Regions from separate parts of the Streptomyces sp. T12 genome, predicted to be linked through region 2. Evidence: riboswitches for the same ligand, from Rfam matches in the RefSeq annotation. Region 2 holds a riboswitch; each other region holds the start of a gene.

What was found. A riboswitch is a leader RNA that binds a small molecule or an ion and turns the genes downstream of it on or off. The one in region 2 is predicted to bind cyclic di-AMP.
Positions count from the first base shown of each region.
Region 1: another riboswitch for cyclic di-AMP. It lies ahead of PBV52_RS42410 (LysM peptidoglycan-binding domain-containing M23 family metallopeptidase); the one in region 2 lies ahead of PBV52_RS36200 (M23 family metallopeptidase).
Region 3: another riboswitch for cyclic di-AMP. It lies ahead of PBV52_RS29770 (C40 family peptidase); the one in region 2 lies ahead of PBV52_RS36200 (M23 family metallopeptidase).
Region 4: another riboswitch for cyclic di-AMP. It lies ahead of PBV52_RS28660 (LysM peptidoglycan-binding domain-containing protein); the one in region 2 lies ahead of PBV52_RS36200 (M23 family metallopeptidase).

Region 1 is NZ_CP117866.1:9,460,040-9,462,232, forward strand. It holds gene PBV52_RS42405 (alpha-galactosidase) at 1-600, shown strand, start outside; cyclic di-AMP (ydaO/yuaA leader) riboswitch at 908-1,065, shown strand; gene PBV52_RS42410 (LysM peptidoglycan-binding domain-containing M23 family metallopeptidase) at 1,070-2,005, shown strand.
Region 2 is NZ_CP117866.1:8,054,140-8,056,332, reverse strand. It holds gene PBV52_RS36205 (GntR family transcriptional regulator) at 1-334, opposite strand, end outside; gene PBV52_RS36200 (M23 family metallopeptidase) at 527-1,312, opposite strand; cyclic di-AMP (ydaO/yuaA leader) riboswitch at 1,326-1,488, opposite strand; gene PBV52_RS36195 (pitrilysin family protein) at 1,722-2,193, opposite strand, start outside.
Region 3 is NZ_CP117866.1:6,569,857-6,572,049, reverse strand. It holds gene pcrA (DNA helicase PcrA) at 1-236, opposite strand, end outside; cyclic di-AMP (ydaO/yuaA leader) riboswitch at 648-801, shown strand; gene PBV52_RS29770 (C40 family peptidase) at 810-1,976, shown strand.
Region 4 is NZ_CP117866.1:6,334,578-6,336,770, forward strand. It holds gene PBV52_RS28655 (HAD family hydrolase) at 1-637, shown strand, start outside; gene PBV52_RS28660 (LysM peptidoglycan-binding domain-containing protein) at 672-1,442, opposite strand; cyclic di-AMP (ydaO/yuaA leader) riboswitch at 1,448-1,627, opposite strand; partial or broken gene PBV52_RS28665 (CocE/NonD family hydrolase) at 1,905-2,193, opposite strand, start outside.

The DNA of each region.
Region 1 (2,193 bases), 1.4 Mb from region 2:
TCGGGCGGTGGCGGGCGGATCGACCTCGGCGTGCTGAGCCGCACGGACCAGGTGTGGACCTCGGACAACACCGACCCCCTCGACCGGCTCGCCATCCAGCACGGCTTCAGTCAGATCCACCCGGCCAGGGTCATGGCCGCCTGGGTCACCGACAGCCCGAACGCCATGCTCAACCACCGTGCCAGCTCGCTGCGCTTCCGGTTCGTGAGCGCCATGGCGGGAGTGCTCGGCGTCGGCGGCGATCTCACCCGGTGGAGCGAGGACGAGCTCGCCGAGGCCGGGAAGTGGGTGACGCTCTACAAGGAGATCCGGCCCGTGGTGCAGCGTGGCGACCTCTATCGGCTGCGGCCGCCGCGGGGCGGGCTGAGCGCGGTGCAGTACGTGCTGGGGGACGAGACGGTCGTCCTCGCCTGGCTCCAGGCCCAGAGTTACGGCGAGGCCGTCCCAGCGCTGCGGCTGCGCGCTCTCGACCCGACAGCATCGTACGAATGCCTTGAAACGGGCGAAATTCACAGAGGTGCCGTATTGGCGCATCATGGACTGCGCACCGGCTTGCGTGGCGACCTTGATGCGACGGTTATCCGACTGCGTCGCATCTAGGAGTTCTGTCCGAATTGGCGCCTTCATTCCAACTCGCTCTGGAGCAAAGGAAGCTGGAGCGGTGCCACGTGAGGAGCGTCATATTCGTGACCGTGCGTCGCCCGTCATGTTCACGTAATACACGTGGCTTTCAAGGGGTTTTGAGTCGGGCGGCGCCCCGATAATCCACGGAGGGTGACCGGTAATTCCCACAAGGGATCAACAGGAACGCATTCGGACGGAACCTCTCACTTGTTCCCTTGCGTCTTCCTCGCTTACGTTCGCCACCAATCCGGACGGACGCCTAATCCTGCCGCCGACCGGATCCCGCGCAAACTCACCCGTGTACGGCAGGAGCGGGGGACCCACAGGTACAACCGCCTGTTCCGGTCTCCGGAACGGCTTGGGGTCAAGTCGCGTCCCGACGTGACCGGGCATCTCCAGCCCGCACCCGACAGCTCACCTCGCAGGCGCCGGAGAGGAATTCGCCATGCCCGCGAAGGGTAAGCACCGCCGTCCGAAGTCCCAGCGCTTCACCCGCTCCATCGCCGTCGCCGGAACCGGTGGCGCCGCTCTCGCCCTCCCGCTCATCGGGGCCACGGGTGCCCACGCCGCTCCCTCTCAGTCCGTTTCGGAAAAGGCCGTTCAGTCTCTTCCGTCCGCCGAGAAGAAGGCGGTCCAGAAGAAGGCCGCCGAGAAGAAGACGGGTGTGCGGACCTATTCGGTGAGGGTCGGCGACTACCTCTCGAAGATCGCCGACGAGCAGAACGTCAGCGGTGGCTGGAAGAAGCTCTACGCCGACAACCGCGAGGCCGTCGGCGAGGACCCGTCGCTGATCCACCCCGGCCTGAAGCTCACGATCGGCAAGAAGGCTGCGGCGAGCGCCCCCAAGTCCTCGTCGCCTTCCTCTTCTTCCTCCTCTTCGGCGCCCTCCAAGGACTCGTCCGCTGAGAAGTCCTCCGCCGCGAAGAAGACGACCACGGCCGCCCGGAGCGCCGAGACCACCAGCACCGCCAGTGGCTTCTCCGCCCCCGTCGCCGGTGCCGCCGTCAGCACCGCCTACAAGGTGGCGGGCAGCATGTGGTCCAGCGGCTACCACACCGGCGTGGACTTCGTGACCCCGACCGGTACCGCGCTGAAGGCCGTGGGCGCGGGCACGGTCGTCTCCGCGGGCTGGGGCGGCGCCTACGGCAACCAGGTCGTCGTCCAGCTCGCCGACGGCTACTACGCCCAGTACGCCCACCTGTCGTCGCTCTCCGTCTCGGCCGGCCAGGCCGTGACCGCGGGCCAGCAGCTCGGCCTCTCCGGCGCGACCGGCAACGTGACCGGCCCGCACCTCCACTTCGAGGTCCGCACCACGCCGGACTACGGCTCGGACGTGGACCCGGTCGCCTACCTCCGCTCGAAGGGCATCCCGGTCGGCTGACGACCGCCTTCCTCGCAACCACCTGCCTGACACGCAACCGAAGGCCGGACCTCGATCCCCGGGTCCGGCCTTCGGTGTGTCCGGCCTTGCTCGTTCATGATCGTTCCATTGCGGTCTTGTGGTAGAGGTGTCCAAGGTGTCGACAGTGCGGGGAGGGTGAGGACACAGTGATCTCCGTTAGGGTGCAA
Region 2 (2,193 bases):
GTCCCAGCCTGACGAGGCCGCGCAGGACCTTCAGATGGGCCTCGGTGCGCCGCTGGGCGGCCCGGGAGGCGCCGAGCGGCTCCAGGAGGGTGCGCATCTCCAGCAGGTCGGCGGCCTCCTGCTCGGTCGGTTCGGCGACGCACGCGCCCGCGTGTCTCCGGGTCACCACGAAGCCCTCCGCCTCCAGGGTGCGCAGGGCCTCCCGCACGGGGACGCGGGAGACGCCGTAGCGGCGTGCGAGGAGTTCCTCGGTGAGCCGGCTGCCGCGCTCGTAGACACCGGCGACGATGTCGTCCCGGATCGCGGTGCATACCGAGTGCGCCGGAATACGCATGACCGACCTCCGCTTTAATCCCCGTGAAACGTCGACGAATGACGTGTGTTCAGTGACTCTATTGCACCCGGCTGGAATTTCCGATGGCGGGTCGGAATCCATGGATATTTTTTGGACAGCCGGTCGTCCGAAACGCCGAAAGCCCCGGCTCGGGAGCCGGGGCTTTCGGGGAGGGGAGGCGCAGTGGAGCCGTCAGAGGTTCACGCCGTGCGAGCGGAGGTAGGCGACGGGGTCGATGTCGGATCCGTACTCCGCCGTCGTGCGGGCCTCGAAGTGCAGGTGCGGTCCGGTGACGTTGCCGGTGGCGCCGGACAGGCCGATCTGCTGGCCGGGCGTGACGGCCTGGCCCACCGAGACGCCTATGGACGACAGGTGGCCGTACTGGGTGTACGTACCGTCGTTCATCTTGATCACGATGTTGTTGCCGTACGACCCGCCCCAACCGGCCTCCACGACGGTGCCGGAGCCGACCGCGTGGACGGAGGTGCCGCTGGCGGCGTGGAAGTCGACGCCCGTGTGGCTGCCGGAGGACCAGACGGCGCCGCCGGCCTTGTAGCCGGTGGAGATGTACGAGCCGGAGATCGGCGCCACGTAGGACAGCAGGCGCTTGCGCTCGGCCTCGCGGGCGGCGCGCTCCTTGGCCTCGCGCTCCTGCTTGGCCTTCTCGGCCGCCTTCTTGCGCGCGGCCTCCTCGGCGGCCTTCTTACGGGCCGCGGCCTCCTCGGCGGCCTGCTCCTGGGCGGCGGCCTGGGCGTCGATCTGGTCGGCGATCGAGTTCTCGATGGTGACGACGGGGATGAGGCCGGTCTGCTCGACAGCGGGTTCGGCGGCGAGCGCCGGGGTGGCGAGGGTGCCTATGACGCCGGTGGCAGTGAGAGCGGCGACGCCCGCAGCGCGGGCGGTGGTGCGCTCGAACCGGCTGGGGCGACGGTGCTTCCCGGTGGGACGGTTCTTCCCGGTGGCGCAGGTGAACGCCATGTAGTGGCTGGTCCTTTCCTTCCTTCTCGCCTACCGGGTTAGCTGACGGGTTCGGAGCAGGAAGGTCTCCTACGGACCCCCTCGCGGCTGCGCGGGCGTCCGATTCACCCCAGGGACTTCGATGGGTCCCCGGCTCCCCTGGCTCGCGCCGTACGGGGACTCGGCGATGGCTGTCCGGTGCCGCGGGCGCGGCGCACTGCCTGACGGACAGCCCGCAAGACGCTAAGCGGGACAACTTTCAATCCCCAAACGGATCACGGCTTTTGTAGCGCATCCCACAGGCCAGACAGGCAACCTCTCCCTCAATTCGGGCATAAAGGGGCCCCGGTGACTCTTTCGTCACCAGGGCCCCTGCACGCGCGTGCCGCTGGCCGGCGCTGTGCCTGCCTCTACTCGGCTGCCGCTGTTGCTACTCGGCTGCCACGACGGTGACTTCGCCGATGCCGAGGGCCTCGACGGGCTCCCGGATCTCGGCCGCGTCGCCGACGAGGATCGTCACCAGCCGGTCCACCGGGAAGGCGCTCACGGCCGCCGCGGTGGCCTCGACGGTGCCGGTCGCGGCGAGCCGCTGGTACAGCGTCGCCTGGTAGTCGTCGGGCAGGTGCTGCTCGACCTGGTCGGCCAGGGTGTTCGCCACGGAGGCGGCGGTCTCGTACTTCAGCGGCGCCACCCCGACCAGGTTCTGCACGGCGAAGTCCCGCTCGGCGTCGGTGAGCCCTTCGCCGGCGACCCCGCGCAGGACCTTCCAGAGGTCGTCCAGAGCCGGACCGGTGTTCGGGGTGTCGACGGAGCCGCTGATGGCGAGCATGGCCGCGCCCGTGCCGTCCGGGGCGGAGCGCAGGACCTGCCCGAACGCGCGCACACCGTAGGTGTAGCCCTTC
Region 3 (2,193 bases), 1.5 Mb from region 2:
GCACGCTGGTTCTCGTTCAGCCCCTCCAGCAGCGCGGCGGCGTCGATGGCCGGGCGCGGGGCGCCGTCGCGGTAGTAGGCGTCCCGGTCTGGAGGCACGTCGAACTTCCCGCCGAACAGATCGTCCGGAACCGGCTCCGGAGAGTGATCGTCCTCGGGCGGTGGCGGGGGCTCCTCCCCATGGGCCCGTGGGGCCTGGAGGTCCGCCAGGAAGCTGTCGTCAAAGAGGCTGCTCATCGCTCTCCGAGTCTAGGGCGCCCCACTGACAGCCCGCGGCCACCCCGAGAACATCGCCGGTTTTCAGAACCGGATGATCTTCCAGACCGGCCACACCAGACACCACCCTCACTCTCCACACCCTCCCCATCACGATCCGCAATCACCCCCAAGCCGCACTCCCCGCCAAGGACCTAGCCACCCACCAGCGGCCGAAGACGACTAAAGCCCGACACCCCACCCGAAACAGCACCACGTCCCCATAAACACACCCCCATCAACCCCAGCCCACAACGCCCTGACTCAAGGTCACGAAAATGTATCGGGCATATCGAACATCAACCTTCACAGGGGCCACACGAGTTGGCTACCGTGCCGGACAGGCCGTACGACCCCCACCGGCGAACGTCGCCGGGCCGCACGGCCTCCGCCGAGTCTGGTACGCCGCCGCGCTGCCGGAGCCGGGGACCCACCGAACTTGGGGTGAATCGGCCCGACCCTGCCCAGGGACAGGCCGTAGGGCAACCCTTCCGAACCATCCGCCCGAACCCGACAGCTAACTCGGTAGGCGGAGCACGGAAGGAGTCGCCTCCCTTGGCGTCGCACCGCAAGTCGCGTCCCGCTGGTACGCGCGTAGCAGGCATACGGACCCCCGCCCTCGCCACGGCGGCCCTCACCTCCGTGGCCCTGCTGTCCCAGACGGCCAACGCCAGCCCCTCGGCAGACGACAAGCCGAGCCTCGAAGAGGTCGAGAAGAAGGTCGACGACCTCTACCGCCAGGCGGAGTCGGCGACCGAGAAGTACAACGCGGCCAAGGAGAAGACCGCGAAGCAGCGCAAGCGCGTCGACACCCTCCTCGACGACGTCGCCCAGCGCACCCAGAAGCTCAACGACGCGCGCGAGGAACTCGGCCGCAACGCCGCCGCCCAGTACCGCACCGGCGCCGCCGCCCCCGACACGGCGACCTTCCTCCTCGCGGACACCCCGCAGGACTACTTCGACCAGACCCAGCTGATGGACCGTATGACCGGCCGTCAGAAGGAAGCGGTCGACGACTACTTCACGCAGCAGTCCGCGACGATGAAGAAGCGCCAGGAGGCCACCCAGAGCCTGGAGACGCTCACCGAGTCGCAGAACGACCTGCAGACCGCGAAGACCACCGTTCAGCAGAAGCTCTCCGACGCGCGCGAACTCCTCTCGAAGCTCACGGCGGAGGAGAAGGCCCGCCTCGCCGCCATCGAGAAGCGCAAGCAGGAGGAGGCCGCACGCAAGGCGGCGGAACTGGCCCGGCAACAAGCAGAGGCCGAGCGCCAGCGCCAGGAGGCGGCCCAGCAGCAGGAGAGCAGCGAGTCCTCGTCCGACTCGAGCACCTCGGACTCGTCCGCGTCGGACTCCTCCTACGCCACCAAGGCCGAGAAGGCCCTCGCCTTCGCCCGCTCCCAGATAGGCAAGCCGTACGTCTGGGGCGCCACCGGCCCCGACTCCTACGACTGCTCCGGCCTCACCCAGGCCGCCTGGAAGGCCGCGGGCGTCGACATCCCCCGCGTCACCTACGACCAGGTCAACGCCGGCACCACGGTCTCCCTCTCCAACGCCCAGCCCGGAGACCTGATCTTCTTCTACGACGACGTCACCCACGTGGGCATCTACATCGGCAACGGCATGATGATCCACGCCCCCAAGCCCGGCGCGTACGTCCGCGAGGAGTCGATCTACTACGACGGAGAGTCGTCGATCCACAGCGTGGTCCGCCCGGCCTGACGGTATGCGCGCACGGCGCGCCTTTCCCTCACGCGCGCGTGGCCTCGTTTCCCCACGCGCGCGTGGCGCCGTTACGGGCACGCACGCGTGAGGGCGCACCCCCGCGGCGCAGCACCCGCGTACGGCGGGAAGGGGCCGTGCCGGGGGGTGTCCGCCCGCAGCGGCGGGCGTCAAGACACGGCACCTCTAGCCCAACGGCAACCGCCCGACCGAGGAC
Region 4 (2,193 bases), 1.7 Mb from region 2:
GCTCGCGGTGTGCGGACAGGGCGCGCAGTTGTACGACGCGGGCGCGGACCGTCTGCTGTGGTCCGTCACGCTGGACCGGGAGTTGGCGGAGACCGCGCTCGGCAAGATCGAGGCCGAGGTGGGTCAGGTCTACGCGGCCGTCGACCAGGACGGAGTCGACGGACTCACGCTCATCGAGCCCGGGTATCTGATGCCCCACCCCACCCTGCCCGCCGTACGCGTGCGGCACCGCGACGACCTGTGGTGCGAGCCGATCAGCAAAGTGCTGCTGCGCCATCCCGCCCTGTCGGACGACGAGTTGGCGGCGACGGCGCGCGCGGTGGTCGGATCCCTCGCGACGGTCACCATGTCAGGGCCGGGCACCGTCGAACTCCAGCCATGCGGCATCACCAAGGCGACCGGTCTCGCGCTCGCCGCGGAGCATCTGGGCCTCGGCGCGCACGAGACCATCGCCTTCGGCGACATGCCCAATGACATCCCGATGTTCGACTGGGCCGCCCGCGGTGTCGCGATGGCCAACGCGCACCCCGAACTCAAGGCGGTTGCCGACGAGATCACCCTCTCGAACGAGGACGACGGCATCGCCGTCGTCCTCGAGAGACTGTTCGCGGGGAGCCTGGTCGACTTCGCCCAGTAGTGCCCGTTCTTCGACCAGTAAGGAATGGTTTCGCCTAGTAAGGGCCGTTCACGTTGTCGATCGAGCCGTACCGCGCGGCCGCGTAGTTGCACGCGGCCGTGATGTTCGCGACCGGGTCGAAGGGGTCGTAGACCGTCCCCGGCACGTGGTAGGCCGCGAAGGTGGGGTCGATGACCTGCAGGAGCCCCTTGGACGGGGTGCCCGCCGCGGCGTTGGAGTCCCAGCCGTTGATGGCGGCCGGGTTGCCGGACGACTCGCGCATGACGTTGCGGTAAATGCCGTCGTATGAACCTGGAATTCCGTTTTGCGCCATGATGTCCAGCGCATTGCGGATCCAGCCGTCGAGGTTGTCCGGGTACGACTTCACGGAGGCCGTGGTGGCGTGGGCGACGGCGGACTTCTTGGCCGGCGCGGACGCCTTGTCGGCCGTCTCGCTCGCGGTGCCGGCCTTCGTCGCCCGGACCTTCAGGTCGAGGCCCGGGTGGATCAGCCTGGGGTTGTCGCCGACGGCCTTGCGGTTGTCCTTGTAGAGCTGCCGCCAGCCGCCCTGTGCGTCGTACCGGTCCGCGATGCCGTAGAGCGAGTCGCCCTTCTTCGTGGTGTAGGTGACGGACTTGGCCTTCGCCGCGGACGGCGCGGACTGCGGTGCCGCCTGCGCGGCGGCGGGGGCCTGGGCCGGCTGTGCGGCGCTCGCGGTGGTCGCGCTCAGGAGTGGGAGGGCGAGGGCGGCGGTACCGGTTCCGGCTGCGACGACGTGGCGGGTGAGCGGGTTGGTTCTGGGACGGCGGTGCTTGCCTCGGGCCATGGCGCTGTTCCTCTCCGACGCCTGCGAGGTGAGCTGTCGGGTTCGGGCGGGAGATGCCCGGCCGCGCCGCCGTGTGGCGGCGCGGACTTCACCCCTAGCCGGCCCGGTGCGCCATCAAGGCGTCCGGTCCGGCGACTTACCTGGGTCCCCCGCTCCTGCCGTTCGTGAGTGAGTACGTAGGTGGATGACTCGGGCGGCGGCAGGATTAGGCGTCCGCCCGACTGAGCGGGAACGTATGCGAGAGCACACGCCCGGAACAAGTGCCATGGTCACCTGTCGTGCCGGTTGACCATGGTCTGGTGTGTATGGGGTGCTTGATCCTTTGCGGTTGCCAAGCCTCAACTTGCGCTCGGGGCAAGGGGTGGAGGGGGCGCTTCCGGTCGGGTCTGCGGCTGGGGGTGCGTGACCCAATTCACTGACATCCACAAGAGCCGCAAATCGGGCAATGGCTCCAACTCGCTGTTAACCGGCCGTCCGTTGAGTCCGTTTCTCCCATGTACGGTGGAAAAGCACCTCTTCGCCCTCCCGGCAGATCACCTCGTTCGAGGTGACGAAATGCTCCCCGTCGCAGCTGATCTCCGAGCGCGTCCGCACCGTGGCGTCCCACGCCAGATCCGGGCGGTGCAGCCGGATCGACCAGTCCGAGCGGGTGCGGGCCGACAAGGGGTCCCACTCGTCGATGGTGTACGTCTCCAGCGCGTCCTCGGTGAACTCCAGGCCGTCGGGGTACACGCGCGTGCCGCCGTACCGA